Regions from separate parts of the Pantoea brenneri genome, predicted to be linked through region 3. Evidence: predicted binding sites of a transcription regulator. Region 3 holds the regulator's gene; each other region holds the start of a gene.
What was found. Region 3 encodes ArgR, which controls arginine synthesis, uptake and breakdown. Its sites were predicted from a motif close to ANTGAATAAAAATACANT; they were not measured.
Positions count from the first base shown of each region.

Region 1 (10,586 bases), on a different contig from region 3:
ACAGCGGTGCCACCGGCATGGCATAGTTGATGCCCGCTTCTTTCAGTAACAGGTGGACCGCCAGCACGTCAGACGGCGTTTTCGCCATTGAGATAACGTAAGCGGCGATCGAGCCCTGTGGGGCTTCAGCCGCAACGCGGCAGGTTTCCAGCACTTCGCGCGTCTCATCGCTGGGTTCCCAGCTGCGCGGCAGTAGCGGACGTTTTGAATTCAATTCGCGGATCAGGAAGGCCTGTTTGTCCGCTTCGGACCAGCTTTCATAATCGCCGAGGCCGAGATAGCGGGTCACTTCCGCAATGGCTTCGGTATGACGGGTGCTCTCCTGGCGCAGGTCGATACGCACCAGCGGCACGCCAAAGCACTTCACGCGGCGCAGCGTATCCAGCAGTTGGCCGTTGGCGATGATGCCCATGCCGCACTGCTGCAGTGACTGATAAATGGCATACAGCGGATCCCACAATTGGTCGTTGGAGACCAGCAGGTCCGCCGGACGCGGCAGACGTTCGCCTTTCAGTCGACGTTCAAGGAATGCCTGCGTGGTCATCAGCTGACTGCGCAGACGTTTCAGGATCATCCGGTAAGGTTCCAGCGCGTCCGGATCGCCGCTCAGTTCGCGCACTTCTTCGCTGCACTCCGACATCGACAGCTCAGAGATCAGCACGCCAATGTCACGCAGGAACAGATCGGCCGCTTTCCAGCGACTCAGTTGCATCGCGTGGCGGGTAATGGCGGCTGTGACGTTAGGGTTGCCGTCACGATCGCCGCCCATCCATGAGGTGAACTGCACCGGCACGAAATCGACCGGCAGTTTAATCCCGAAGGCTTCTTCGACCTGCTCGTTCAGCTCGCGCAGAAAAGCCGGAACGCCTTCCCATAAGCTGTTCTCGACCACGGCGAAGCCCCATTTGGCTTCATCAATCGGGGTCGGACGATATTTGCGGATCTCGTCGGTATGCCAGGCCTGCGCCACCAGCTGGCGCAGACGGCGCATAATCTGGTTACGTTCGTAATCGGAAATGTCACTGTGATCGAGTTGCTTGAGGCAACTGTTGACCTCCACCAGCTTGTGAATCAGCGTGCGGCGGGTGATTTCGGTCGGGTGCGCAGTCAGCACCAGCTCCAGCGACAGCGACTCAATCGCCTCACGGATCGCGGTTTCGCTGATATCTTTCTGCTGTTTCAGGGTCTCGAAGGTCTTTTTCAGCAGTTCAGGATGGTTTGCGCCTTCACCGCTGTGCGAGATGGTCTGGTACTGCTCAGCCACGTTGGTGAGGTTCAGAAACTGGCTAAACGCGCGGGCCACCGGCAGTAACTCGTCATTGGAGAGGTTTTGCAGCGTATTAAGCAGTTCCTTACGATGAGTGTCATTACCTGCACGGGATGACTTGGAGAGCTTACGGATGGTTTCCACCCGGTCGAGGATGTTCTCGCCCAGCGCATCCTTAATCGTATCCCCGAGCAGTTTGCCGAGCATACTGACATTACTTCGCATTGCGGAATATTGTTCGTTCATTGGACCCTGACACCCTTATCGTCTTGAAAAACTTCTACACCCGACCCTTTTCAGGCAGCAGAAAAAGCAGCAACTTTATCTTCCCGGTAATGTACGGGGAATTTGCTCAGTTGCCGCCTGTCTGCAATCTGAAAATATCTGGATAGTTACCCGGTGGGCATAACAACGTCTTTTATCTAGCCACGTAAACCTGTCCACGTCAAATGCGTTAAAGTGGGGCGAACATGCGGCTAACTAACCGAAATTCATGGAATTTATTTGGGACGGAGCGGGATAAGTTATTCTTATTGTTAAATCCCGCAGAATGACCGGGCATTTTACTGATATCACAGTGAAATGCCCCATTTGCTGTTAATCAGTGACAAAAATGCTGCACAACCTGACTGATAAGCGCCCGCGTCGGCTTAATAAATGCGGTATCAATAAATTCGTCTGGCTGATGCGCCTGATTGATCGAGCCCGGACCCAGTACCAGCGTCGGGCAGAGCTGCTGAATAAAGGGTGCCTCGGTGCAGTAGTTCACCACTTCGGTTGGCGTACCGAGTAATTTCTCGACCACGCTGACCAGTTCATGGTTCGCCGGGCATTCGTAACCCGGAATCGGCGGATGCAGCTCTGCGACCGTCACACGGCCAGGCCAGCGCGCACTGACCGGGGCCAGCGCGTCGTTCAGCAGTCCATCCAGATCGCTGAGCGATAAGCCCGGCAACGGCCGGATATCCATATGCAGTTCACAGCAGGCGCAGATGCGGTTAGCCGCATCGCCACCGTGAATATGCCCGAAGTTCATCGTGGGATAGGGAATAGCGAAACCATCGTGGTGATAGCGCTCTTTCAGCGTATTGCGCAGTTGCATCAGATGGGTGATCGATTCATGCATCAGTTCAATGGCGTTGACGCCGCGCGCCGGATCGCTGGAGTGGCCCGATTTCCCCTCGATACGGATCACATTCGACAGGTGCCCTTTGTGCGCGCGAACCGGCTTGAGTGAGGTCGGTTCGCCAATGATGGCGCAATCCGGACGCAGCTGGGTCGATTCAGAAAAATATTTAGCGCCGGCCATGGTGGTCTCTTCATCGGCGGTGGCGAGGATGTAGAGCGGCTTGCTCAGCGTCGTGACATCCACATCCCGCAGCGTATCGAGAATAAAGGCGAAGAAGCCTTTCATATCTGCGGTGCCGAGGCCGTAGAGTTTGTTGTCGTGCTCGGTCAGGGTAAAGGGATCGCGGGTCCAGCGGCCATCGTCGAACGGCACGGTGTCAGTATGACCGGCTAACAGCAGCCCGCCTGCGCCGTCACCGGTCCGGGCCAGCATATTAAATTTATTGCGGGTGCCGGGCACCGGCTGAACTTCAACGCTGAAGCCGAGGTCGCGAAACCAGCCAGCCAGCAAATTGATTAAAGTTTCATTACTCTGGTCCAGTGCGGCATCGGTTGCACTGATTGACGGTGTGGCGATCAACTGGCGGTAGAGTTCGATAAAAGGCGGTAATTTTGTCTTCACTGTTGACGGTCCTTGAGTTAGGATGTATCAATATTCATGCATTAATAGTGAATAAAAATACATTAACGTCGTCTGCATGTGAACCTTAAATCGCTGCAAACGACATTGTGGGCAACGGGGCAAGGCCGCGACCCGGAACGTGTGACTGTAAAAAGGGTTACAGCCTGATGTTGAATACGCTGATCGTGGGTGCCAGTGGTTACGCTGGCGTAGAGCTCGCCACCTTCCTGAATCGCCATCCAGATATCAACATAACCGCTTTAGCGGTTTCGGCGCAAAGTCCCGATGCGGGTAAGCGCTTGTCCGATCTGCATCCGCAGCTGAAAGGGGTGGTGGATCTGCCGCTACAGCCGTTGAGCCATGCGGCGGAATGGGCAGATAAAGTGGATGTGGTTTTTCTGGCGACGGCCCATGAAGTCAGCCACGATCTGGCTCCGGAATTTCTCAAGGCCGGTTGTGTGGTATTCGACCTGTCCGGTGCCTTCCGCGTCAATGATCCCGCGTTTTATACCCGCTTCTATGGCTTCACCCATCAGCATGGCGACTGGCTGGATAAAGCGGTCTATGGCCTGGCGGAATATCAGCATCAGCAGATTAAGCAGGCACAGCTGGTGGCCGTGCCGGGTTGTTACCCGACGGCGGCCCAGCTGGCGCTGAAACCGCTGGTGGAGGCGGGCCTGCTGAATACGGCACAGTGGCCGGTGATCAACGCCACCAGCGGCGTGAGCGGCGCAGGGCGTAAAGCCAGCGTCGGCACCAGCTTTTGCGAAGTCAGCCTGCAGCCTTACGGTCTGTTCAACCATCGTCATCACCCGGAAATCGTGGCGCATCTTGGTACGCCGGTGATTTTCACGCCGCATCTGGGCAACTTCCCGCGCGGTATTCTGGCGACGATAACCTGCCGGTTAAATCCGGGCGTGAGCCGCGAAGACGTGGCGGCAGTGTTCCAGCGCGCGTATCACGATAAGCCACTGGTCCGGCTCTACGAGCAGGGCGTTCCGGCACTGAAAGCGGTGGTGGGTCTGCCTTATTGCGACATCGGTTTTGAGGTACAGGATGAGCACCTGATTGTGGTGGCCGCCGAAGATAACCTGCTGAAAGGCGCCGCGTCGCAGGCAGTCCAGTGTCTGAATATCCGCTTCGGCTTCCCTGAAACCACCTCACTGACCTAACGGACGAGTAAACCATGACCAATCCATTGATTATCAAGCTGGGCGGTGTGCTGTTAGACAGCGAAGAAGCGCTGGCCCGTCTGTTTGATGCGCTGCTGACTTATCGCAGTGCCCATCAGCGTCCGCTGATTATTGTTCACGGTGGCGGTTGCCTGGTGGATGAGCTGATGAAAAAGCTGGCGCTGCCGGTGAAGAAAAAGAACGGCCTGCGCGTCACGCCGGCCGATCAGATCGACATTATTACCGGTGCGCTGGCGGGAACTGCCAACAAAACCCTGCTGGCGTGGGCCAAAAAAACCGGCATCAACGCGGTTGGCCTCTGCCTTGGCGATGCCGGCATGGTTAACGTCACCCCGTTTGATGAAGAACTGGGCCACGTGGGTCACGCCATGCCGGGTAACCCGGCGCTGATGAACACCCTGCTGGCCGCTGGTTATATGCCGGTCGTCAGTTCTATCGGCATCACTGACGACGGCGAACTGATGAACGTCAACGCCGACCAGGCTGCGACGGCGCTGGCATCGACCCTTGGCGCTGATTTAGTCTTGCTGTCAGACGTCAGCGGTATTCTCGACGGCAAAGGTCAGCGCATCGAAGAGATGACCGCCGACAAAGCTGAGCAGCTGATTACCCAGGGCATTATTACCGATGGCATGATTGTGAAGGTGCACGCTGCGCTGGATGCGGCGCGTACGCTGGGCCGCCCGGTGGATATCGCCAGCTGGCGTCACGCTGAGCGGTTGCCTGACCTGTTTAACGGCGTGCCGATTGGCACCCGGATTCTCGCTTAACGACTCTGATTCAAGGATTACGAAATGCAAACGCAAGGCATCAAAAAAATCGTTCTGGCTTACTCCGGTGGTCTTGATACTTCCGCCATCATTCCGTGGCTGAAAGAGAACTACGGCGGCTGTGAGGTGGTGGCGTTTGTGGCCGATATCGGTCAGGAGCGCAGCGATCTTGAAGGCGTAGAGAAGAAAGCGCTGCAGTCCGGTGCCTCTGAGTGTCACGTGGTTGATCTGCGTGAAGAGTTCATCAGCGATTACGTTTACCCGGTGCTGCAGACCGGCGCTCTGTATGAAGGCACCTATCTGCTGGGCACCTCGATGGCGCGTCCTATCATCGCGAAAGCTCAGGTTGAGCTGGCGCTGAAAGTGGGCGCGGATGCACTCTGTCACGGTGCAACCGGTAAAGGTAACGATCAGGTGCGTTTCGAAACCACCTACACCGCGCTGGCCCCGCAGCTGAAAGTGGTCGCGCCATGGCGTGAATGGAACCTGCGGTCACGTGAAGCGCTGCTGGACTACCTGAAAGAGCGCAACATTCCGACCACCGCGTCGCTGGAAAAAATCTACAGCCGCGATGAAAACGCCTGGCACATCTCCACCGAAGGCGGCGTGCTTGAAAGCCCGGCTAATGCACCGAATAAAGATTGCTGGGTCTGGACCGTCGATCCTTTAGAAGCGCCGGATCAGCCGGAAGAAGTCACCGTGACCGTTGAAAAGGGTCGGGTAGTGGCAGTGAACGGCGAAAAACTGAGCCCGTTCCAGTGTCTGGAAAAACTCAACGTGATCGGTGCGAAACACGGTGTGGGCCGGATCGATATCGTTGAAAACCGTCTGGTCGGCATCAAGTCCCGTGGATGCTATGAAACCCCAGGCGGCACCATCATGGTTAACGCGCTGCGTGCGGTTGAGCAGCTGGTACTGGATCGCGATAGCTTCAAATGGCGTGAGCAGCTGGGTCAGGAGATGTCTTACGTGGTCTACGACGGCCGCTGGTTCGCACCGCTGCGTAAGTCAATTCAGGCCGCTGCGGAATCACTGGCTGAAGAAGTGAATGGCGAAGTGGTGTTGCAGCTCTACAAAGGTCAGGCCACGGCGACGCAGAAGCGTTCACCGAACAGCCTCTACTCCGAAGAGTTCGCGACCTTCGGCGAAGACGAAGTTTACGACCATCGTCATGCTGGCGGCTTTATCCGTCTGTTCTCGCTCTCTTCGCGCATCCGCGCCCTGAACGAGCAGAAGAAGTAATTCTCAGGCGAGGTACGCCTCGCCTCACCGTTTGAGATCAGGGGCGGCATTTATGCCGCCCTTTGTTTAACGATTTGAAGGAGTTTTCCCATGGCACTTTGGGGTGGACGGTTTACCCAGGCAGCAGATCAACGTTTCAAACAGTTCAACGATTCGCTGCGCTTCGACTACCGCCTGGCGGAGCAGGACATCATGGGTTCTGTCGCCTGGTCCAAAGCGCTGGTGACGGTGAATGTCCTGACCCAGGATGAGCAGCAGCAGCTGGAAGCAGCATTGACTGCCTTGCTGGCGGAAGTGCGCGCCAATCCTGAGCAGATTCTGCAGAGCGATGCTGAAGATATCCATAGCTGGGTAGAAGGTCAGCTGATCGACAAAGTCGGTGCGCTGGGCAAAAAACTGCACACCGGCCGTAGCCGTAACGATCAGGTCGCTACCGATCTCAAGCTGTGGTGCAAAATGCAGGTCGACGCGCTGCTGGGCGCAACGCGTGAGCTGCAGCAGGCGCTGGTTGCGACCGCAGAAGCGAACCAGGATGCAGTGATGCCGGGTTACACCCATCTGCAGCGGGCGCAGCCGGTTACGTTTGCGCACTGGTGTCTGGCCTATGTCGAAATGCTGGCGCGTGATGAAAGCCGCCTGCAGGATACCCTGAAACGGCTGGATGTCAGCCCGCTGGGCTGCGGCGCGCTGGCGGGTACCGCCTACGAAATCGATCGTCAGCAACTGGCGGGCTGGTTAGGTTTCGCCTCGGCGACCCGCAACAGTCTGGATACGGTTTCTGACCGCGACCATGTGCTGGAGCTGCTCTCTGACGCCGCGATCGGCATGGTCCATCTGTCACGCTTCGCCGAAGATATGATCTTCTTCAACACCGGTGAAGCGGGCTTTATCGAACTGTCCGACAAGGTGACCTCCGGCTCATCGCTGATGCCACAGAAGAAAAATCCGGATGCGCTGGAGCTGATCCGGGGCAAATGCGGCCGGGTACAGGGCGCACTGACCGGCATGATGATGACGCTGAAAGGTTTGCCGCTGGCTTACAACAAGGATATGCAGGAAGACAAAGAGGGATTATTCGACGCGCTCGATACCTGGCTCGACTGCCTGCATATGTCGGTGCTGGTGCTGGATGGCCTGCAGGTGAAGCGTCCGCGTTGTCAGGAAGCGGCCGAGCAGGGCTACGCCAACTCGACTGAACTGGCGGATTATCTGGTGGCCAAAGGGGTTCCGTTCCGTGAAGCGCACCACATTGTCGGAGAAGTGGTGGTAGAGGCGATCAAACAGGGCGTGGCGCTGGAAGCGCTGACACTGGCGCAGTTACAGCCGTTCAGTGCAGTCATTGAAGAGGATGTCTATCCGATTCTGGCGCTGCAATCCTGTCTGGATAAGCGTAATGCGCAGGGTGGCGTTTCACCGCAGCAGGTTGCTCATGCCCTCAGCGAGGCGAAGCAGCGCCTGGCATAAAAAAACAGGCTGGCAAAGCGCTTGCTTTGCCAGCCTTGCAGCAGTCAATCCTCTCCCGTGCCTGTTCATCATTCTTATCTTTTATCTGCAGATTATCCTCACACTTATAACGCACCACCAGGACAGTATTTAACAGAATGTCAGGAGGATGTGGTTTGCGTATAAACGCGCTCTTTTAACACTCGAAATAACATTTGCCCATTTTATGGAGTTTTTACTATTTCTTAAGCTAAAAAATGAAGCTACTTTATCAACGCATCGAACAGGTGTTTATTTAATGTATTTTTTGAGCCAGGAGGGCTTATGCGTGAATTAACGATTGATGAGACGTTTGCTATTTCAGGTGCGACAACTACACCTAATGATATTGCGTTTTTTATTGGCGATCATCTGGCCAGCGCAATTCTCTGCGGCGTAGCCGCTGCGGCGGCGGGCGGTGCTATTGGCTTTCTGCACGGCGGTGATGCAATGGGCGTCTTTGGGCTGGGATTCATTGGTCAGATAGTAGGGGCTGCTGGCGCCGCAATAATTGGCGGAATTGGCGGCGTTATTGGTGGCTCGCTGGTTTCGCTTTCTTACAGCCTTCCTCTGGCTATTCAACTGGCGCAGACCATTGCATCTGGTGGAATGGAATAATAGACAAAAAATTTTTTATAAATAAACAGGGGATATTTTATGCGTGAGTTAAAAGCTTTTGAAGTTAATGCCGTTTCCGGTGCTTATGGCGATAATGTACTGGCTAATATTGCAGAAGGTGCCGTATGTGCGATTGGTGGCGCGGTGGTCGGGGCCTGGACGTTAGCGATTTTAGGTGGTCGTGGCGCAAACTCATCAGACCTGATCGGTATCGGTGGCGGTCTGACCTCTCTGGTCGGCATGATTGGCGGGGCGATTGCCGGCGCAGTCGCAGGTGCTGTTTATGGCCCTTTCATCGGTTATGAAGAAGGCCTGGTTATGGTAAAGGGCCTGCTGACTGATTTAATGAAGGGACTGCCTGGGGGCTGATATCTGTCACTCGGGGATGATCGCAAGGTAAAAAAAGCGGGCATGTTACATGCCCGCCAACCTCTAGCTTCAGAATTACTACTTTTGTTATAGGCACATCATCAAAGGGCCAGCACTCCCGGCTGACACAGAGATAGGTTTACGCTGACAGCAGGAACTGCTCCAGGTCATCACTGCCGCCAATATGACGGCCACCGATAAACACCTGCGGCACCGTTGCCCGGCCAGAAACGGCACGCAGGCTGACGGTCGTGGCATCCTGTCCCAGCACGATCTCTTCGTACTGAATTCCGTGGTCCATCAGCAGCTGTTTTGCTTTGGTGCAGAACGGGCAGCCTGGCTTGGTAAAGACCGACACTGACTCCTGCACTTTAAATTCCGGCGCCAGATAACGCAGCATGGTATCGGCATCTGACACTTCAAACGGGTCGCCTGGCTTGTTCGGCTCAACAAACATTTTCTCAACTACGCCGTTACGCACCAGCATCGAGTAACGCCATGAGCGTGGGCCAAAGCCGAGATCGGCTTTCTCAACCAGCATCTCCATGCCGCGGGTGAACTCGCCGTTGCCATCAGGGATAAAGGTAATGTTTTCTGCCCGCTGTTCCGCTTTCCACGCATTCATCACAAAGGTGTCATTAACGGAGACACACAGAATGCTGTCCACGCCGTGCTGTGCAAAAACACCTGACAGCTCGTTGTAACGCGGCAGATGGCTGGATGAGCAGGTAGGAGTAAACGCGCCCGGCAGAGAAAAAACGATCACCGTTTTGTTGTTAAACAGCTCATCGGTGGTTACATCGATCCAGCGATCGCCCTGGCGGGTGTGAAAAGTGACCTGCGGAACGGCTTTACCTTCCTGACTTGCAAACATTTTTTCTCCTTAATGGCGAACCGCTTATTTTGATGCGTGCATTATTCCCGCCCACCCTTGATAGGGCTAATCGTTCATTGCTATTCTATCTATCGCCACGGACTATCGTGGTCTGGAGGGTAATAATGAATATTCGTGATCTTGAATATCTGGTTTCGCTTGCTGAACACCGTCATTTCCGCCGCGCTGCGGATGCGTGTCATGTCAGCCAGCCCACGTTAAGCGGGCAGATCCGTAAGCTGGAAGATGAGCTGGGTGTGATGCTGCTGGAGCGTACCAGCCGTAAAGTGCTATTCACTCAGGCCGGCTTGCTGCTGGTGGATCAGGCACGGACGGTGCTGCGAGAAGTGAAAGTGCTGAAAGAGATGGCCAGTCAGCAAGGGGAAGCGATGTCAGGCCCGCTGCATATCGGCCTTATTCCAACCACCGGTCCTTATCTGCTGCCACAAATTATTCCGATGCTGCACCAGACGTTTCCAAAACTGGAAATGTATCTGCATGAGGCGCAAACCCAGCAGTTGCTGGCACAACTCGACAGCGGCAAGCTGGACTGCGCAATTCTGGCGCTGGTCAAAGAGAGTGAAGCCTTTATCGAGGTGCCGCTGTTTGATGAGCCAATGAAGCTGGCGGTCTATGCCGATCATCCATGGCGCGATCGCGATCGGGTACCGATGTCCGATCTGGCTGGCGAGAAACTGCTGATGCTGGAAGATGGCCACTGTCTGCGCGACCAGGCGATGGGCTTCTGCTTTGAGGCGGGCGCGGATGAAGATACCCATTTCCGGGCCACCAGTCTGGAAACGCTGCGTAATATGGTGGCGGCAGGCAGCGGCATTACGCTGCTTCCGGCGCTGGCGGTACCGCCAGAACGTATCCGCGATGGCGTGTGCTATCTGCCTTGCTACAAACCGGTTCCTCAGCGCACCATCGCGCTGGTCTACCGGCCGGGTTCACCTCTGCGCAGCCGTTATGAACAGCTGGCAGAGGCAATTAAAACCCACATGCAACATCATTTCGACAC
Region 1 is NZ_JBCGBG010000009.1:101,514-112,099, forward strand. It holds gene ppc (phosphoenolpyruvate carboxylase) at 1-1,513, opposite strand, end outside; gene argE (acetylornithine deacetylase) at 1,869-3,017, opposite strand; gene argC (N-acetyl-gamma-glutamyl-phosphate reductase) at 3,185-4,189, shown strand; gene argB (acetylglutamate kinase) at 4,204-4,980, shown strand; gene AABB92_RS21780 (argininosuccinate synthase) at 5,005-6,222, shown strand; gene argH (argininosuccinate lyase) at 6,313-7,686, shown strand; gene AABB92_RS21790 (hypothetical protein) at 7,990-8,322, shown strand; gene AABB92_RS21795 (hypothetical protein) at 8,362-8,691, shown strand; gene AABB92_RS21800 (glutathione peroxidase) at 8,831-9,565, opposite strand; gene oxyR (DNA-binding transcriptional regulator OxyR) at 9,691-10,586, shown strand, end outside.
Region 1: the regulator ArgR is predicted to act here: its motif matches at 3,064-3,081, upstream of argC (N-acetyl-gamma-glutamyl-phosphate reductase).

Region 2 (10,586 bases), on a different contig from region 3:
ACCACGCTGGCGGCCTTTTTTGGTGCCTTACCGCTGGCACTTGGCAGCGGCGGCGATGCCGATCTGCGCAGTCCGCTCGGGATCGCTATCGCGGGTGGTCTGGCGCTCAGCCAGCTGCTGACGCTGTTCACCACCCCGGTTATTTATCTGTGGCTCGATCGTCTGAGCCGTGCCACTCAACGTCAATGGCGTCGTCTGCGCCATGCGGAATCCTGATTGATGAAACCCATTATCCCGCTTGTTCTGATGCTGCTGCTGAGCGGCTGTACTGTTGGTCCCGACTACCAGCGCCCCGCGATGGCGATACCGATTCACTATAAAGAGGCCAAAGGCTGGCAGCAGGCGACGCCGCGCGATCAGCAGGGCAAAGGCGAATGGTGGGCGGTTTATCACGACGCCACCCTGAGCGGCCTGCTTAGCCAGGTGAGTATCTCGAACCAGAACGTCGCCAATTATGCGGCGCAGTACCGTCAGGCGCAGGCGCTGGCGAGCGAGTCACGCGCCGCGCTGTTTCCGTCACTGGGTTATGACAGCAGCGTGACGCGCAGCGGCAGCCACGCCACCAGCAGCAGCGCCCGCACCACCAGCAGCAGCCATCAGGCCGAACTGAGTGCCAGCTGGGAGCTGGATCTGTGGGGCAAACTGCGTCGCACGCTGGAAGAGAATCGCGCCAGCGCGGCGGCCAGCGCGGCGGAACTGGCCAATATCACCCTTAGCGCCCAGTCTGAACTGGCGCAGGACTATTTCCAGCTGCGTTTTATCGACCAGAAAATTGCGCTCTATCAGCAGAGCGTGGCGGCCTACCAGCGCTACCTAAAGGTGATCACTAACCAGTATCAGGCTGGCACGGCGTCGCTCGCTACCCAGGCACAGGCGCAGATGCAGCTGGAGAGCGCCAGCGCCTCGGCGCAGGATTATCAGTGGCAGCGTGCCCAGATGGAACACGCCATCGCGCTGCTGGTGGGCAAAGCGCCGGCGGACTTCAGCCTGCCTGCCGCGCCGTTGCACGCCACGCTGCCCACGGTGCCGGCCGGGCTGCCGAGCCAGCTGTTGCAACGCCGTCCTGATATCGCCTATGCCGAACGTAACATGGCGGCCGCTAACGCCGCGGTTGGCGTGGCGGTGGCTGGTTACTATCCGGATCTCACCCTCAGCGCCAGCGGCGGCGTCAGTTCATCGGCGCTGCATTCGCTGTTCTCATTGCCCAACCGCGTCTGGTCGCTGGGGCCGGAGCTAAGCGGCACGCTGCTCGACTTTGGCGCCACCTCGGCGCAGGTTGATCAGGCACGTGCCAGCTGGGATGCCAGCGTCGCCAGCTATCGTCAGACGGTATTAGCAGCGTTACAGGAGGTGGAAGATCAGCTGGTGGAACTCAACACCCTGCAGGGCGAGATTGCGGCCCAGCAGCGCGCAGCCGTGGCGGCTCAGACATCAGCGCGGGTGACGCGCAATCAGTATGAGGCCGGGATGATCGACTATCTCGACGTGGCCACCACCGAAAACAGCAGCCTGACCGAACAACAGAGTTTACTGACACTGCAAAGCACCCAGTGGGTCAGCAGCGTGGCGCTGATTGCCGCGCTGGGCGGTGGCTGGCAGACACCCTGATTACGGCGGATAATTCTGTTGTCGAACTGCGTCAAATCCTGCATCGTGAGGGGCTATTTTTCACGATGCTAAGGAGCAGGCATGGTATTCACATTATTGCGTCTGGTATTCCGCCTGTTATGGCGGGTCGAACTGCGCGGCGACGTTGCCGAACTGCATAAGCAGAAGGTATTGATCACGCCGAACCATATGTCGTTTCTCGACGGCATATTGCTGGCGTTATTTTTGCCGATTAAGCCGGTTTACGCGGTCTATTCAACCATCAGCGAAAGCTGGTTTATGCGGCTGGTTAAACCCTTTATCGACTATGTGCCGCTCGATCCCACTAAGCCGATGGCGCTGAAACAGCTGGTGCGGCTGATCGACAGCGGCCGCCCGGTGGTGATCTTCCCGGAAGGACGGATCACCGTGACCGGATCGCTGATGAAAATCTACAGCGGGGCCGGATTTGTCGCGGCGCGATCTGGCGCTAACGTGGTACCGATGCGGATTGAAGGGGCGGAGTTTACGCCGTTTGGCCGACTGGCGGGTGTATTTAAACGCCGCCTGTTTCCGCGCATCACCCTCAGCATTCTGCCGGCGACCCGTATCCCGATGCCGGAAGCGAAACGCGCCCGCGATCGGCGGATACTGGCGGGCGAACATCTGCATCATGTGATGATGGAAGCCCGCATGGCGGTACGCCCGCGTGAAACTCTGTTTGAAGCCTTTCTCGCGGCCCGTTCACGCTACGGTGCCTTCAGGCGCTGCATCGAAGATGTCAATTTCAAGCCCGACAGCTATAACGGCTTGCTGAAGAAATCGCTCGGCGTCGGCCGTATTCTTGAACGCTACAGCCAGCCGCGCGAAGTGGTCGGGTTGCTGCTGCCAAACACCACCGTCACCGCGGCGGCGATTTTCGGTGCCTCGCTGCGTGGTCGGGTACCGGCGATGCTCAACTACACCGCGGGCGTCAACGGCATGCGGGCTGCCCTGACTGCGGCGCAGATTAAAACCGTCTTCACCTCGCGTCAGTTCCTCGATAAAGGTAATTTGTGGCATCTGCCGCAGGGACTCGACGAGGTGCAGTGGATCTATCTGGAAGATCTGAAAGATACGGTGACGCTACAGGACAAACTGTGGATTGTCGGCCATCTGCTGATGCCTCATCGCGCTCAGCTGCCCCAGCAGCCGGAAGACGCGGCGATGGTGCTGTTCACCTCTGGCTCAGAAGGCAACCCTAAAGGGGTGGTGCATTCGCATAAAAGCCTGCTGGCGAACGTCGAACAGATTCGCACCGTGGCCGACTTTACCCCGCGTGACCGCTTTATGTCGGCGCTGCCGCTGTTCCACGCCTTTGGCCTGACCGTCGGCCTGTTTACGCCGCTGATGACCGGCGCGCAGGTGTTTCTCTATCCCAGCCCGCTGCACTACCGCATCGTGCCGGAGCTGGTCTATGACCGAAACTGCACCGTACTGTTTGGTACTTCGACCTTCCTTGGCAACTATGCCCGCTTTGCTGCCCCTTACGACTTTGCCCGCCTGCGCTATGTGGTGGCCGGAGCCGAGAAGCTGCAGGAAAACACCCGCCAGCTCTACATGGAAAAATATGGCATTCGCATCCTCGAAGGCTATGGGGTAACCGAATGCGCGCCAGTGGTGGCGATTAACGTGCCGATGGCGGCGAAAGCGCACACCGTGGGACGCATTCTGCCGGGGATGGATTCGCGACTGATGTCGGTGCCGGGCATTGAGCAGGGCGGACGGCTGCAGCTGCGCGGCCCGAACGTAATGAAAGGCTATCTGCGGGTTGAAAATCCCGGCGTGCTGGAAGTGCCGGTCGCCGACGATGGTGAAGGCAATCAGGAAGCGGGCTGGTATGACACCGGCGATATCGTCAGCTTTGATGAGGCGGGCTTCTGCCAGATTCAGGGACGCGCCAAACGCTTCGCCAAGATCGCTGGCGAGATGGTGTCGCTGGAGATCGTCGAGCAGATCGCCCTGAAAGCGTCGCCGGACAAACAACATGCCGCCTCGCTGCGGCCGGATGGTCAGCGTGGCGAGGCGCTGGTGCTGTTTACCACCGACAGCGAACTGGCGCGTGATGGCCTGCAAAAAGCCGCCCGTGAGCTGGGTGCGCCGGAGCTGGCATTGCCGCGTGATATCCGGGTGATGAAGCAGTTGCCACAGCTCGGCAGCGGCAAACCGGATTACGTGACGCTGAAAAAACTGGCTGAAGAGGAGCAGGCATGAACATCGAACGGGATGCGCCGCTGATGTCGCGCGGCATGATCGCGGTGATCGTGGCCCAGTTCTTTTCGGCATTCGGCGATAACGCGCTGCTGTTTGCCACGCTGGCGGTGCTGAAAAGCCAGTACTATCCCGACTGGAGCCAGCCGGTGTTGCAGATGCTGTTTGTCGCGACCTACATTCTGCTGGCCCCGTTTGTCGGGCAGATGGCCGACAGCATGGCGAAAGGGCGGGTGATGATGATCGCCAACAGCCTGAAACTGCTGGGCGCGCTGGCGATCTGCTTCGGCTTCAACCCGTTCCTTGGCTATACCCTGGTAGGAGTCGGTGCTGCGGCCTACTCACCGGCGAAATATGGCATCCTCGGTGAAATCACCCACGGCGGAAAGCTGGTGAAAGCCAACGGGCTGATGGAGGGTTCAACCATCGCCGCCATTCTGCTTGGCTCGGTGGCGGGCGGTATGCTGGCTGACTGGCACCTGCTGGCCGCGCTGGGACTCTGCGCCGTCACCTACGGCATCGCGGTGGTGGCCAACCTGTTTATCCCGAAACTGCAGGCGGCGCGTCCGGGGCAAAGCTGGCAGATCGCCGCCATGCTGCGCAGCTTTTTCCGTGCGGCAGCGGTGCTATGGCGTGACGCCGAAACGCGCTTTTCACTGCTCGGCACCAGCCTGTTCTGGGGCGCGGGCGTCACGCTGCGTTTCCTGCTGGTGCTGTGGGTGCCGGTGGCGCTGGGCATCAATGACAACACCACGCCGACCACCCTGAATGCGATGGTGGCGATCGGTATCGTGCTGGGTGCGGCCGCGGCCGCAAAACTGGTGACGCTGGAGACGGTGCGCCGCTGTATGCCTGCCGGGGTGCTGATTGGCGTCATGGTGGTGGTCTTCTCGCTGCAGCATACCCTGCTGAATGCCTATCTGCTGCTGATGGTGATTGGCGCGCTGGGAGGCTTCTTTGTGGTGCCGCTGAATGCGCTATTGCAGGCACGCGGTAAAGAGAGCGTCGGCTCGGGAAATGCGATTGCGGTGCAGAATCTCGGAGAGAACAGCGCGATGCTGCTGATGCTGGGGCTCTATACGCTGGCGATTAAAGCCGGTGCGCCGGCGGTGGCGACCGGTATCGGTTTTGGCGTGCTGTTTGCGCTGGCCATCGCGCTGTTGTGGCTATGGCGACCGGCTAAGCGCTAATCCGCTGGCCGCCTCCTGCCATCGCAGGCAGAGAGGCGGCTACGCCGCCGTTGTCAGTTAGCGACGAACGGCAATGGCCTCAATTTCAATCTTCACATCTTTCGGCAGACGCGCTACTTCGACACAGGACCGGGCCGGGAACGCCGCCTGATGCTCGGTGAAGAACGCTTCATAGGCCGCATTCACCGTAGCGAAATCATTCAGATCCTTGACGAAAACCGTGGTTTTCACGATATCTCCGACCTGCAGGCCAGCCGCTTCAACAATCGCTTTTACGTTATCCAGTGACTGACGCGCCTGGGCGGTCACATCATCGGCCACCAGGCCAGTGGCGGGATCGACCGGAATCTGGCCGGAGGTGATGATCATGCTGCCGAGATCGACACCCTGAACATAAGGGCCGATAGCGGCAGGGGCTTTTTCGGTACTGATTTCACGAGACATTATTGCTCCTTGAATAAGACAGTAGGGCGGTGAGCCCGCCGGTGCTGACCATTATAGGGTTGGCCGGAACGATTACCAGTGACCCAGCACCACATGGCGCGCGAACTCTTTTTCACAATATTTGCACTTCAGGTGGACATCATCGGCGCGCTGCTTGACCGCAAAACTGGAGAAGACCGGCTCGCTGCGGCTGATGCAGTTGCTGTTCGGGCAGGTCAGCACCCGCTCAACGTGCTCCGGCAGCGTCGGGGCGATCTTCGCCACCACTTCATAATCGTCGATGCGGTTGACCGTGGCATGCGGTGCATAGACCGCCAGCTGATTGACCTGATCGTCGGTCAGAAAGGTGTTTTCAATCTTGATCAGATCCTTACGCCCCATCTCACCTGACGGCAGATTCAGGCCAATGGTGATGCGCTGATCGGTTTCGGTCAGACGGAACAGAGAGAGCAGCTTAAAGCCGACCTGCGCCGGGATATGGTCGATGACCGTGCCGCGCTTGATCGCTTCGACCTGCAATTTGTTGTCATGTGTCATCTGAGGATCTCCTTACAGGGCGAGTTCGCTGTTTAATACTAACGCCAGCAGAGCCTGGCGGGCGTAGATGCCGTTCCCGGCCTGCTGGAAGTACCAGGCGTAAGGGGTTTTATCGACATCGGTAGTGATTTCGTCGATGCGCGGCAGCGGATGAAGCACTTTCATGTTGTCACGTGCCGTCGCCAGGTCGGACGCCCGCAGAATAAACTGCGCTTTGACGTTGGCATATTCCGACGGGTCGAGACGCTCTTTCTGTACCCGCGTCATGTAGAGAATGTCGAGCTGCGGCATCACCTCTTCAAAGCTGTCGTGCCGTGACCAGACAATGTTTTTCTCATCCAGCATATCGGTGATGTAAGCCGGCATCGCCAGCGCATCAGGGGCGATAAAGAAGAAGCGGTTGCCGTCAAACTTCGCCAGCGCCTGGGTCAGGGAATGGACGGTGCGGCCATATTTCAGGTCGCCGACCATCGCCACATTCAGCTGGTTCAGGCGACTCTGGGTCTCCTGAATGGTGAAGAGATCGAGCAGCGTCTGGGTCGGATGCTGGTTGGCACCGTCACCGGCGTTGAGAACCGGCACGCCGCCGGAGAACTCGGTCGCCAGCCGCGCCGCACCCTCCTGCGGATGACGCATCACAATCGCATCGACATAGGTGCTGATCACCGAAATGGTGTCGGCCAGAGTTTCGCCCTTTTTCCCCAGCGAGGTGTTGCTGCCGTCGGCAAAACCTACCGCCGATGCGCCGAGCCGATGAATCGCCGTTTCAAACGACAAGCGGGTGCGGGTCGAGGCTTCAAAGAAGCAGCTGGCGATCACGTTGTGCTTCAGCAGTTCCGGCTGCGGATGCGCTTTGAGCTGTGCAGCGGTATGCAGCACCAGTTCCAGCTCGTCACGGCTGAGGTCGTTGATCGAAATAATGTGCTTGCGATATAGCGGGTTAGCCATAGCTTTCTCCTCTGCGCGGCCGGATTGCGGACAAAAAAAAGCCCCTGCTTAAGGGGCTTTTTTATGATCGGGTCGATGACCGAAAGAAACAGCGGCGCCGCCTGCGGTCAGGCGTGATTGAGCGTCAAATTGTCCGCTGCGCTGTAGCATATTTCCTCCGGCAAATTGTGGCGCATTATACCCATTCGCGGCCGGGCAGCAAGGAAAAATCGTGCCCGAGGGAATCGTTTGCGCCCGCTCCGGCACGGCCTGACTGGCACGCAGACAGACCGGCAATCTGACGCAGCGGGTCAGCGCTGACCGAGCGTCGCCACCATCACCGCTTTGATGGTGTGCATGCGGTTTTCCGCCTGATCAAACACGATGCTGTGCGGCGACTCAAACACCTCGTTGCTCACTTCCATGCCATTATGCAGATCGTACTGTTCCGCCATCTGCCGGCCCAGCGTGGTCTGATCGTCATGGAAAGCGGGCAGACAGTGCAGGAACTTCACCTCAGGATTGTGGGTCAGATCGAGCATCGCCTGGTTGACCTGATAATTTCGCAGCAGGGCGATGCGCTCTTCCCACACTGCTTTGGCTTCGCCCATCGATACCCAGACGTCGGTGTAGATGAAGTCAGCGCCGTTGACGCCGTCGGCAATATTATCGGTGAGGGTAATTTTACCGCCGGTCTGCTGCGCGACTTTGCGACACTGTTCTACCAGCGCGGCCTCTGGCCAGCAGCTTTGCGGTGCCACCAGCCGCAGATCCAGCCCGACCAGCGCCGCCGCTTCCAGCATGGTGTTGCCCATGTTGTTACGCGCATCGCCGACGTAGACCAGCGTCATCTGGCTGAGCTTTTTACCCGGCAGGTGCTCCTGCATTGTCAGCAGATCGGCCAGTAACTGGGTCGGATGAAACTCCGTGGTCAGGCCGTTCCACACCGGCACGCCAGCATGCTCAGCCAGGGTTTCCACCAGCGCCTGGCCGTAACCGCGATACTGAATGCCATCGTACATCCGGCCCAGCACCCGCGCAGTATCGCGCATCGACTCTTTATGGCCAATCTGGCTGCCGCTTGGGCCGAGATAAGTAACGTTAGCGCCCTGATCGTAAGCGGCAACTTCGAAAGAGCATCGGGTACGGGTCGAGTCTTTTTCGAAGATGAGCGCGATGTTTTTGCCTTTCAGGGAGGGGACTTCACTGCCACTTTTTTTAGCGTGTTTTAATTCAGCCGCAAGGCTAAGCAGGTAATCAATTTCGGCCGGGGTAAAATCCAGTAGCCTGAGGAAATGGCGCTGATACAGCTGACTCATACAACACTCCGGTAACCATATAAAGTGAATTAAAATTCAATCTAACCGGATGAATATGCATTTTCAAGCCCGATGAGAATAAACTTTTCGTTTTGTGTAGTGGCGCGACAGGCAGTGTGGGAAAATAATTGTTTATTGCCGAACTCAGAGAGGACATCGTCATGGCATATGAAGCATTATTGGAAGAGCAGCGTGAAGAGACGCGCCTGATCATTGAAGAGCTGCTGGAGGATGGCAGCGATCCCGATGCGCTTTATACCATCGAGCACCATCTCTCGTGCAACAACTTCGATTCACTGGAAAAGGCCGCGGTTGACGCCTTTAAGCTGGGTTATGAAGTGACCGAGCCGGAAGAGCTGGAACTGGAAGATGGTACCACCGTGATGTGCGTTGACATCATCAGCGAATCGGCGCTCAAGCCAGAGCTGATTGATGTGCAGGTTGAGCAACTGGTGAACCTGATCGGTAAATACAATGTCGACTACGACGGCTGGGGCACCTACTTCGAAGACCCGGACGCCGAAGATGAAGATGACGAAGACGCCATCGACGATGAAGATGATAACGGCGTTCGCCACTAAGTCGCGCAGGGCGGGGAATTCTCCGCCTCTCTTCTTTTCCAGCCTCGTTTTAACACCATGAACTACGCACCGTTACTTGAACCGATTTATCAGTTTCTGCACTGCCGTACGCCCCAGGCCTGGATTGATGAGGCGCGTAAACCGGAAAATCTGACCCTGTTATTAACCGATCACCTGGTGTGCGAGCTGAAAGCCGCGCAGACCGCGGTGTGGTTGATCCGCAAATATGTGGCCGACAAACCCAGCGGTGAGGCGATTCTCGGCTGGCTGAAACCGTACGAAGATTTTATCTTCCGCGAAGATGGCGACAGCGACTTTATCAATGCGCATAAAAATCTCACCAAACGCATCATCGTCCGTAATGAACTGCCGTGGGCGGATGATCTGGTGGAAAAGATGGTGCTGCTGATTAAAGAAGAGCTGCATCACTTTTATCAGGTATGGGAAATTATGCAGTCGCGCGGGCTGGTCTATCAGAAGATCACGTCCAGCCGCTACGCGAAATCGCTGCTGCGTGAGGTCACCACCCATGAGCCAGAGACGCTGGTGGATAAGCTGATTTGCGGTGCCTATATTGAAGCGCGATCCTGTGAGCGGTTTGCCAGTCTGGCGCCGTGGCTGGATGCGGATCTGGAGAGCTTTTATATCTCACTGCTGCGATCGGAAGCGCGTCACTATCAGGACTATTTAACCCTGGCGGCCCGAATATCCGCGAAGGATATCGCGCCCAGGGTACAGGCGATCGGGGCAACCGAAGCGCGCTTAATCAGCGAACCGGACAGCGAACTACGTTTTCACAGCGGGTTACCGGCATTCTGATAAAAGTAAACGGCGCTGTTACGGCGGCCGTTTATTTTTTTAAATTGAACCGGTTTGATTTAGTTAATAATAATCATGTAAACGTTAATTATTAAGTTAATGCGGCTTAGTAACTTTCGCTAAATATTATTTGCGTCATCCCTCACAGAATGTTTTTTCTCTGCTGTTTTTTCTCTGCGGAATAAGTATATTGCCCTTGCCGAATTAGGGTTGTTATTATTTTAAGCAAAACCTGATTTACACTTTCTCTTTGCCAGAGAGGGAGTGTGAATCAGGTTTTTTTTTGCGCCTGGTACAGACGGAAAACAGGTCAGACACCTTATTCCGGACTGACAATTTTGCTAACACGCATTTAATGGAAGGAGTCTTAAAATGAGGGGAAGGACCTGTATTCTGTTATTTATTCCACTGTTTTTTCCGCCGTCTGTGGCGTGGGCCGATTATTCCGATGCGCCTGCGCTCTCTGACAATGCTTTCCTGCACGATTCGCAGCTCGATCTCAGGCTGCGCAATTACTGGAAATATCTCAAGGAAAACGCAACACACCCTACCACCGTTCATAACGCCTGGGGGCAGGCGGCAAGTCTGGATTATCGTTCCGGCTATCTGTGGGACTGGCTGGGTTTCGATGCAACCTATACCCGCGTGATCAGGCTGGGGGCCAGCGATAACTTTGCCTCGCGCGGTCTGCTTTACGACAGCGGCGGTAATCAGCAAAAAGCGGACGCACACGGCTTTAGCAAGTTTGGCCAGCGCTATCTGAAAGTGAAACTGGGCGACAGGCAGGCGGGGTTCGAAGGGAAAGCGGGCTGGCAGGAGTTAAAAAACATTGGCGTGCTGACCAACACTAACCGCCTGTCGCGTAACAGTTACTCAGGCTATAGCGGCGCGCTGAACCTGCAGAATGTGCGGCTGGATTTGGCTTATGTGAC
Region 2 is NZ_JBCGBG010000003.1:244,313-254,898, forward strand. It holds gene AABB92_RS14710 (multidrug efflux RND transporter permease subunit) at 1-216, shown strand, start outside; gene AABB92_RS14715 (efflux transporter outer membrane subunit) at 220-1,608, shown strand; gene aas (bifunctional acyl-ACP--phospholipid O-acyltransferase/long-chain-fatty-acid--ACP ligase) at 1,690-3,840, shown strand; gene lplT (lysophospholipid transporter LplT) at 3,837-5,027, shown strand; gene ridA (2-iminobutanoate/2-iminopropanoate deaminase) at 5,085-5,471, opposite strand; gene pyrI (aspartate carbamoyltransferase regulatory subunit) at 5,544-6,008, opposite strand; gene pyrB (aspartate carbamoyltransferase) at 6,021-6,956, opposite strand; gene argF (ornithine carbamoyltransferase) at 7,247-8,254, opposite strand; gene rraB (ribonuclease E inhibitor RraB) at 8,416-8,835, shown strand; gene miaE (tRNA isopentenyl-2-thiomethyl-A-37 hydroxylase MiaE) at 8,893-9,654, shown strand; gene AABB92_RS14760 (OprD family porin) at 10,027-10,586, shown strand, end outside.
Region 2: the regulator ArgR is predicted to act here: its motif matches at 8,278-8,295, upstream of argF (ornithine carbamoyltransferase).

Region 3 (10,586 bases):
GCTGACCATCATGATTGCCACGGTGCGCGCGCCGGTGGTGATGCTGCTGCTCTGCTGCATCTGGGCCGGGCTTTGCGTCTGGCTCTCTTCGCTGATCAAAGTTGAAAACTCCTACGCGCTGGGGCTGGCGGGCTACACCGCGCTGATTATCGTGGTCACCGCCGACGCCAGCGGTGGCCTGACGCTGGCACCGCAGTACGCGGTAGAGCGTTGCAGTGAGATCGTGCTCGGGATTCTGTGCGCCATTCTGGCGGATATGATCTTCTCGCCGCGCTCGATTAAAAAAGTGATCGACGCTGAAGTGGATTCCCTGCTGGTGGCGCATTATCAGCTGCTGCAACTGTGCGTGGCGCACGGCGATAAAGAGGAAGTCGATAAAGCCTGGAGCGCGCTGGTACGGCGTACCACGGCGTTAAACAGCATGCGCAGCCAGCTGATGATGGAATCTTCGCGCTGGCAGAACAGCAACCGTCGCTTACAGATGCTCAACACCCTCTCTCTGACCCTGATTACTCAGGCGGCAGAAACCTTTCTGATCCAGAACTCACGACCTGACTACATTCCACCGCAGTACCGTTTGCTGATTGAAAAAGAGGCCACAACGGCTGACGAGGTTCATAAGCGGATGAAAGTAATGCGGCGGGTGATTGGCGCCAGCGGCAAAACCACGCCGGTTACGCTGGTGAGCTGGGTCGGTGCGGCGACAGAATACCTGTTGCTGCGTAACGGCATTAAAAGTAACAGCCGTATCACCCCGCTGGAGGAGGAAATCCTGCAGCGCGAGGTGCTGATTCAGGCGCGATCGGCTGAGACCCATCATGCGATGATCAACGGCATCCGCACCTTTGTGGCTACCGCGCTGGGATCGCTGTTCTGGTTATACACCGGCTGGACTTCCGGCAGCGGCTGCATGGTGATGCTGGCAGTGATTACCGCGCTGGCGATGCGCATGCCGAATCCGCTGATGATGGCGAAAGATTTCCTCTACGGCATGACGGTGGCGGTGCCGCTCGGTGCACTCTACTTCATCTATGTGCTGCCCAATACTCAGCAGAGCGCGCTGCTGCTCTGTATCGCTATCGGCCTGCTGGGCTTTGTTGGCGGGATCTTCATTCAGCGACGGCAGCTTGGCACCCTGGGTGCGTTAATCGGTACCATCAACGTGCTGGTGCTGGATAATCCGATGAAGTTCGAATTTAACGTCTTCCTCGATAATGTGCTCGGCCAGGTGATTGGCTGCTTCGTGGCAATGATGGTGATCCTGCTGATCCGCGATAAATCTAAAGCGCGTACCGGCCGCAAACTGCTTAACCGCTTTATGTATGCTGCGGTGTCGGCGATGACCACCAATCAGGCGCGCCGCCGTGAAAACCATCTGCCGGCGCTCTATCAGCAACTGTTTCTGCTGCTGAATCTGTTCCCCGGCGATATCGACAAATACCGTATCGCGCTGACGCTGATTATTGGACATCAGCGGTTACGCAATGCGGAAATACCGGTGAATGATGATTTGTCAGCCTACCACCGGCAACTGCGCTACACCGCCGATCGGGTGATCTCCGCCAGCAGTGACGACAAGCGCCGCCACTATTTCGAGCGTCTGCTGCAGGAGCTGGAGGTATATCAGGAAAAACTGGTGCATTACGACGCGCCGATTAGCGTCACCGAACCGGTAAAACGGCTGGCGACCATGCTGAACAAGTATCAGAACACCCTCATCCAAATCTGAAACCGGCCGCTGCCCGCCGCAGCGGCCTGCTCAATGCCATCCCGTCACAAAACCTGTCGCTTTTGCCAACTATACTCTTCGGACGGAAGGATAAAATGACAGGAGCGAATCAATGACATCACTGCAATCAAGCGAACTATTCCAGACTGGCTATTTAGCCGATGGTCAATGGCATCGCACCTCCACCACTTTTGACGTCACCAATCCCGCCACCGGCGAGGTGATCGCGCAGGTCGCTAAAGCGGGCAAAGCAGAAACCGAACAGGCGATTGCTGCCGCCGAACGGGCATTCCCCGGCTGGCGTGCCCGGACGGCCAAAGCGCGCGCTGAGATCCTTTATCGCTGGTATCAGCTGATGATTGAGAACAAACGCTGGCTGGGCCAGCTGATGACTGCCGAGCAGGGCAAGCCGCTGAAAGAGGCGGAAGGCGAAGTCGAGTATGCCGCCAGCTTTATCCAGTGGTTTGCTGAACAGGCAAAACGCGCCAACGGGGAAATTATCCCACCAGCCAAACCGGGTTCCCGTATCCTGGCAACGCGTGAACCGATTGGCGTCGTCGCCGCTATCACGCCGTGGAATTTCCCGATGGCGATGCTGACCCGCAAGCTGGGTCCGGCGCTGGCAGCGGGTTGTACCGGCATCATCAAACCGGCGAATAATACGCCGCTCTCGGCCTTCGCACTGCTGGCGCTGGCGAAACAGGCGGGCGTGCCGGATGGGGTGCTCAACGCGGTGGCAGGTGATACGCATGCTATCAGCGACGCCATCATGGCCAGTAAAGCCGTGCGTAAAATCTCGTTCACTGGTTCGACAGCGGTCGGCAAGCTACTGATGCGCAATGCCGCAGAAACCATGAAAAAGGTTTCAATGGAGCTGGGGGGCAACGCGCCTTATATCGTGTTCGAGGATGCGGACATTGATGCGGCGGTGCAGGGCGCCATCGCTAACAAATTCCGAAATGCTGGCCAGGTCTGCGTCAGCGTTAACCGCTTCTACATTCATAACGCCATCTATGACCGTTTTACCCGCCAGCTGGCAGAGGAAGTGAACAAGCTGAAAGTCGGCAATGGCATGGACGAAGGGGTGATCGTCGGGCCGCTGATTGAAGCCTCTGCGCTGGAAAAAGTGGAGCAGCACGTGCAGGACGCGGTCGCCAAAGGCGGTAAACTGCTGGCAGGCGGTGAACGCCACGCGCTGGGCGGCAACTTCTGGCAACCGACGGTAATTACCGAGGCGCACGAAGAGATGCAGCTGGCGCAGGAAGAGACCTTTGGCCCGGTCGCCGCCTGCTTCCGTTTTGATGAAGAAGATGAGGTGATCCGCCGTGCCAACGACACGCCATTCGGTCTGGCGGCCTACTTCTACACCCAGAATCTGCAGCGGGTATTCCGCGTCTCTGCCGCGCTGGAAAGCGGCATGATCGGCATTAATGAATGTGCCGTATCGACCGAACTGGCGCCGTTTGGTGGCGTGAAAGAGTCTGGCCTGGGCCGCGAAGGTTCAGTGCTGGGCATGGAAGAGTATCTGGAGGTCAAAGCGCTGCACCTGGGCGGTTTGGGCTAGCGGATATGAACGGGCGGCGCGGGTCGCCCGCAGACGGAGGATGGGAGCCGTCAGCATGAAAACCGAGCGTTTTGATTTCAATGAGATCGTCGATCAGGCCCACTTCTTTCGCCAGTTCAGCGAGCGCTTTGCGCTGGAGGAGCGGCGGATCTGCGACCTGGATGGATTATGGGATGTGGTCACTGGCGAATCATTGCCGATGCCGCTGGAAATTGAGTTTGTGAACCTGGGGAAAGGGCAGCGACGACGTTATGGCGCGCTGATTCTGCTATTTGATGAAGCGGAAGAGGAGCTGGAAGGCCAGCTGCATTTTAACGTCAGATGAAAAAGGGCCCCGGCGAGCGGGGCCAAAGGGTTCGTCATAAATCTGACGAGGAATTACTTATACAGCTGAGCGGTGAAGTGATAGTTATCACCGGTGCGCGCTTCAATCACTTTATAGGCGCTGGCACCCTGTTCATCGGCTTTCTGAGACAGCTCAGCGCGATAATCCATGGGGGCACCCGCTGTACCGCTGATGGTTACGGTGCCCGCAGGCTGCAGATTCTGCGCTTGCTCGCCGGTTACCAGCTGTGCGGCAGATGCGCCGAACGCCATAACGGAAAGCAGGCTGACTGTAGCGATGGTTGTTTTGATTTTCATTTTTCGTCTCCTCAATACGTTCAACAACCTGCGGTGAAAAGAAGAAGCGGGTCGTCGACTCTTGTCTCTCATGCGCCTTTCACGGCGTCATAACGGTTAATTATTTATACAGCTCAGCGGTGACGTGATAGGTGTCATCCTGGTTGTTTTCGATGATGCGATAGTGGCTGGCACCCTGCGCATCGGCTTTCTCAGACAGGACCTGACGGATATTGGTCTGATCGCCGTCACGACCGCTGACGCTGATGGTCTGGTTCATCGGTTGCAGATTCTGGCTCTGTGCCTGCTGGTTTGAGACCAGGCTGGCTGCGCTGGCACCGACTGAGAACACGGAGGCCAGACTGAGTACGGCAATAGCAAATGTAGTTTTCATGATCAACTCTCCTGAAACTGTGTTGCCTCATCCCACCGAGGCGCATAACCGCGCGTCAAAAAGTGGGCTGCTGGCGATATTGGGTTGCGCTGGGCTTAGTTGTACAGACGGGCGGTAGCGTGATAGTTACCGTTGTTGTAAGCCTCAATCACGCGGTAGGCTTTTGCACCCTGCTGATCGGCTTTTTCGCTCAGCTGCTGATTAATTTCCATCGGTGAGCCCGCTACGCCGCTGACGCTAATGGTACCCGCCGGTTGCAGATCCTGCGCCTGCGCAGCGGTGACAGATTCTGCTGCTACAGCACCAAAAGAGAGGGCAGAGAGAATGCTCAGGGTTGCGATAGTAGTTTTTACGTTCATGTATTTTTCCTCGTCGTCAATTTTTATCTTTTTAATTGGTGTGATTTGCATCACGAAAAGAAGTATAGAACTAATAACGGAAGAAATTAATACCCCGCTAATAATGTTTTTTTGTGATTCTTTATCCTTATGGCTACTTTTAATAACTCAACGTTATAAAAAACGGCGGAAAAATGACCTTTTCGCTGTTTTTTATTGCAAAAACAGGCAGATAAATCACTTTATCTTTTTGTGCGAAAATACGTGGTCGATCAGACTGGTCTTTGATTTAGATCTGGGTAATGTCGCCAGAGTGGTGATGTAAAGCAGTGTAAAATACCGCAAAAGGTTAAGCAGACCAAAAGGTATGACCAATATTCGCATTGGCGAAAGCAGGACAGAGTGCGGATTAACTGTTTGATCTACTGGAGAATAGGGCAGGGTAAGTGGCAGGGCGAGCAGAAAGGGCGGTTGAACGGTCGCGTGAGGCCCGATCAACCACCCTGTTATCAGAGTTCCTGTTCAAACAGGTTAAGAATCGCCCCGTGCAGCTGCTTAACCGTAAAGTCGCGCGCGCGGGTGATAAAGATGGTGTCATCGCCAGCGATGGTGCCGAGGATGCCTTCCGATTTACCCAGTGAGTCGAGCAGGCGCGCAATCAGCTGCGCAGCGCCTGGGCTGGTATGAATCACCACTAGCGCATCATTGTAATCGATGTCGAGAACCAGGTTTTTTAACGGGCTGGTGGTGGTCGGCACGCCAAGCTCGGCGGGCAAGCAGTAAACCATCTCCATCTTGGCATTGCGGGTGCGTACCGCGCCAAACTTGGTCAGCATACGAGAAACCTTTGACTGGTTAATGTTCTCGAAGCCTTCATCCTGGAGCGCCTGAACGATTTCGCCCTGGGAACTGAATTTTTCTTCTTTTAATAAGGCTTTGAAAGCCTTGATCAGATCGTCTTGTTTCGATGGGTTTCGCATAGGTTACCAATAAATAGAGGGAATAACCGCACATCCGCCCGCGGCAGAGTGGTGATTATGCATTTAAATGCATTTTTATGCAATCGGTTGATTGATGAGCAGGGTTCGGGCGGCTAGCGGGCGGCGATAATAGCAAAGAAATCGTCTCAGACCAAAACCCCTGTCACAGCACCGAAAGGCGAAGGTTGCAAAGTTGTTATATTATTGGTGGTGTAGTAACAGAAAACGCACGTAGCCGTTCTCTGTCTGCCGACGGCAAAGTTGTCGGTCATTCAGGTATTAAGATGATATGTAACTTTTGAATCCGGAGATCACGTGTGAAAATACGTAGAATTAACAACGGATACGCGTCATCACCTGAGCTGTTGATTAAGGTCTGACACAGATGGAATTCCGGCTCTTCTCTGCCCCACCTTAATAAGGAGTTAAGAATGAAAGTTGCCGTACTCGGTGCCGCTGGCGGCATAGGCCAGGCGCTCGCACTTCTACTCAAAACCCAGCTTCCCGCAGGTTCAGAACTTTCACTGTATGACATCGCGCCGGTAACGCCGGGCGTTGCCGTCGATCTCAGCCATATTCCTACTGCGGTGGCTATCAAGGGATTTAGTGGAGAAGACGCCACGCCAGCATTGCAGGGTGCCGATGTGGTACTGATCTCCGCCGGTGTGGCACGTAAGCCCGGTATGGACCGCGCCGACCTGTTCAACGTTAACGCTGGCATTGTGCGCAACCTGATTGATCAGGTGGCGACCACCGCGCCAAAAGCGTTAATCGGCGTGATCACCAACCCGGTCAATACCACGGTGGCGATTGCGGCTGAAGTCCTGAAAAAACACGGCGTCTACGACAAAAATCGGCTGTTCGGTGTTACCACGCTGGATATCATTCGCGCCAATACTTTTGTCGCGGCGTTAAAAGGCAAGCAACCGGGTGAGATTGAGGTACCGGTTATCGGCGGCCATTCCGGCGTGACCATCCTGCCGCTGTTGTCGCAGGTGCCAGGCGTCAGCTTTAGCGAGCAGGAAGTGGCTGATCTTACTAAACGCATCCAGAATGCCGGGACCGAAGTGGTAGAAGCCAAAGCCGGTGGCGGTTCTGCTACGCTGTCGATGGGACAGGCTGCGGCACGCTTCGGTTTATCGCTGGTGCGGGCGCTTAACGGCGAGTCCAACGTGGTGGAGTGTGCTTATGTTGAAGGGGACGGCGAATATGCGCGTTTCTTCTCACAGCCGCTGCTGTTGGGCAAAAATGGCATTGCCGAACGCAAATCGATTGGTAGCCTGAGCCCATTCGAGCAGCAGGCGCTGAACGGTATGCTGGAGACGCTGAAGAAAGATATTGAGCAGGGCGAAACGTTCGTGAAGCAGTAATCACCGCGTAAACCCAACAACGCCCGGCTAAGCCGGGCGTTGTCGTTTACAGGCCGCCCGATTTATAGGCGCGTGCGGCCGGTGCCCCATTGCTGGCCGGCAGCTTCTTGCCCAGTGTTTCCATCCGCATCTGGAATGGCGGGAACGGCATCTCAATGCCGTGCTGCTCAAATCCGCTCAGAATCAGCTGATGCAGTTCGTGACGCAGCGGCATGCGATGTCCCATCTCTGCTGCATGCACGCGCAGTTCAAACAGCTGGATCCCCTGCTGTAAATCGACCAGAAACGCCTCAGGCGGCGGCGTATCCAGTACATAGCTGCAGCGTTCAGCAGCCTGTTTCAGGATGGTGGTCACCTGTTCACTGCTCACCTTCGCTGGCGCAGGAATGGTCAGCACCACGCGCGTCACCGAATCTGACAGCGACCAGTTAACGAACTGCTCGGTGATAAAGGCCTTATTCGGCACGATGATCTCTTTGCGGTCCCAGTCGGTAATGGTCGTAGCGCGCGTATTGATGCGGGTAATGCTGCCGGTCAGCTCGCGAATGGTGACGGTATCGCCGATGCGAATCGGTTTCTCAAACAGGATGATCAGACCCGAGATAAAGTTGGCGAAAATTTCCTGCAAACCAAAACCCAGTCCGACACCCAGCGCGGCCACCAGCCATTGCAACTTCGACCACTCAATGCCGATCAGCGAGAAGCCAATCAGCCCGCCAATCAGCAACAGCAGATATTTGGTCAGCGTGGTGATGGCGTAGCCGGTACCGGGCGTCAGGTTAAGGTGCTGCAGCAGTGCCAGCTCCAGCAGCGCCGGCATATTACGCACCAGCTGAGTAGTGATAATAAACACCAGAATCGCGATCAGCACCGACCCCAGCGTGATCGGCTGAATAGACTCCACGCCCTGCACCGAGGTGCTGACATCCCACAGCTGAATATTCTCCAGAAAGCCGAACGCGGAGTGAATCTCCGACCACAGTACGATCACCGACACCAGCGCAATCAGCGTCAGGATTGAGCGCACCAGCCGCAGTGACTGGGCACTGATGGCATCCAGATCGATTACCGGCTCTTCGATTTCAATCGCGTCGGTATTTTGTGCGCCTTGCTCTTTCTCTTCTTCGCTGCGCGCACGGTTAGCCAGCATGTCAGCACGACGCTGACGGGCGCGGTCAAAGCCGAGACGACGACGCTGAATCAACATCCAGCGGCGGATGATGTGATAGATCACCAGCAGCAGGAACCAGATGGCTACCGAGGTTTCCAGCCTTGCCAGCAAAGCCTGTGCCGTCGCCAGGTAACCAATCGCCGAGGCGAGGGCTGCCATCAGCGGCATGGCGATCATCAGGTTCCACAACATGCGGTTGACCATGTTGTCGCCGTTGCCCTCTTTATCCAGATAGAGCGGAATGCCGGCGCGTTTCAGGCTGACGGTGACGATGCTGATCGCGCCGCAGATCAGAATGAAGCAGAGACGTCCCAGTGACGAGGAGAACTGGCGATCTTCCAGATTGCTGAAGGCGATTAACAGCATGATCAGCGGCACAATCAGCCCGATACTCAGGGAGTAATAGCGCATGGCGCGCGCCACGCGATTCTGCGGCCAGCGGAAATGAACGATAAACAGACCGTTGGGGCGGGCAAAGGCGGCGCTGATCATAAAGGCCCACAGCAGGGGCAGCGTAGCGGTAATCCCGTCACCAATGGCGACCGCAATCGGGTAGGGCCAGGCGTTCTGCAAACCATAACCCAGCGTCCCCCACAACACCGGCAGCGGCAGCGCCACCAGAATCGACCAGAAAACGGTACGGATGGTCAGCCGGAAGCGATCCTGCGTCACTTTGCCGACTTTACTGGCGGAGCGCTCAAGGAAGGCATTGAAGTGACGCCGTGAGCTGATGCTAAAGCCGACCAGCAGCAGGGCGGCAATGATCGGCAGCACGGTGCTGCGGCTGGTAAACATCATTGCCATCGCTTTGCCGAGCTGTCCCAGCGTATCCAGCGACAGCAGGCGTGACAGATCCTTAGCCAGATCGAGCGGGTAACTCAGGCCGATCGGGCTGACGTCGGCGGTCCAGAACAGATAACGGTGGGTGGCATCTTTCACTTCGGTCAGCGCATCCTGCAGCTGTGTATTGCCGACCTTCAGCTTGGTGATCTCCAGGATCAAGGTATCGCAACCGGAGATCAGCGAGTTAAGCAGTTCGCGCTGGGTACGAAGCTGGGCATCAAGGATGCGCTTCTGCTCGCTGGTATAGGGCTGGCCATCGGCCTGGTGACCCTTACGAAGCGCCTCCTGGCGCTCCAGCAGATCTTCATAGGAGAGACGCTGAACCCGTAACTGGGCCATCTCATTATCAATCTGCTGAGACTTTGGCATTTCCGGCAGGCGCGCCACCTGGGCGCGCAACGCTTCGCCCAGCAGATTGGAGGCACCCAGCCACTGGGACTGTTCGCGCAGGGTAGAGAGCGCCTGACGCACCTGAATAATTTGATTGGTGGCCAGCCGCTGCTGCGACGCCACCAGATCCATCCGCTGCGCCTGCTGATTCAGGGCGACGGAGAGATCGCGGTTAATGCGGAATTGATCGCTGATTGCCGGTGGCAAATCACCACTGTTTTCGGCCAGCTGTTCGGTACGCGCCAGCGCCAGTTCGGCTTCACGCTGACGTTGATCGTTGAGCTGATTGCGCAGTGCCTGCAGATAGTTATCCAGCTGGGCAGCCTTACGCTGGTGCACTTCGGCCCGCATCCGCGCCAGTTCCTGACGATTGTTGGCGGAGAGTTGCGCCAGTTCCAGCTCATCGACGCGCGCTTTATTGGCGGCATTTTCCGCCTGACGGGCCGCCAGTTGTAGCTGGCCCTGCGGCGAAGTGCTGTTGCTGGCACCCTGCAAACGACGCTCACTCTCGGTCATGGCGCGGCGTGCTTCGGTCTGCTGCTGCGGCAACTGCGACAGTGAGTCACTGATCTCGCGCGCCCGATCCTGCTCCTGCTGCGCCTGGCGACCCTCTTCCAGCAGCTGGCTGCTGACCTGCAGAATCTCCTGATCCAGTTCGGCGCTGCTCATGTTGCTGCGCACGGTTTTCGCGCTGTCGCCCATCGTGGCGATCTGCTGGCGTAACTCGCGTGCCAGACGCGGAAAATCGTCAATAACCTGCTGGTATTGCGCGGCGCGCTCCAGCGAGTCATCACGTTCAGAGAGGAAGTTTAACGCTGCTTCAATCGACTGGATTTGTTCCGCCTGGGCCGGTGAGCTTTTGGCAGCTTTAGTCTCTTCCAGTTGCTGTTTAAGCTGGCTGGCGTCAGGCAGGCTGGCCGCAAGGGCCGGGCTGCTGAGCCACAGGCTCAGCAGCAGGAGGAGAATCGAACGCACAGGAGATACTCAACTTAGTCGACGATAACGTCGGAAACGTCTGTTGCTACCGGCAGGGCAATTGCCAGCGGTTGACCCAGACGGGTTTTGCTCTCAGCTTCGAGGCTTTCAGCCAGTTTAACCCGGCCAGGTGCGAACAGGTTGATAACGGTTGAGCCCAGCTTAAAGCGGCCCATTTCCTGGCCTTTCAGCAGCACCACCGCCCCTTCAT
Region 3 is NZ_JBCGBG010000004.1:28,797-39,382, forward strand. It holds gene aaeB (p-hydroxybenzoic acid efflux pump subunit AaeB) at 1-1,729, shown strand, start outside; gene AABB92_RS16225 (NAD-dependent succinate-semialdehyde dehydrogenase) at 1,842-3,293, shown strand; gene AABB92_RS16230 (barstar family protein) at 3,349-3,618, shown strand; gene yhcN (peroxide/acid stress response protein YhcN) at 3,672-3,935, opposite strand; gene AABB92_RS16240 (YdgH/BhsA/McbA-like domain containing protein) at 4,036-4,308, opposite strand; gene yhcN (peroxide/acid stress response protein YhcN) at 4,404-4,667, opposite strand; gene argR (transcriptional regulator ArgR) at 5,156-5,626, opposite strand; gene mdh (malate dehydrogenase) at 6,058-6,996, shown strand; gene mscM (miniconductance mechanosensitive channel MscM) at 7,043-10,375, opposite strand; gene asd (archaetidylserine decarboxylase) at 10,390-10,586, opposite strand, start outside.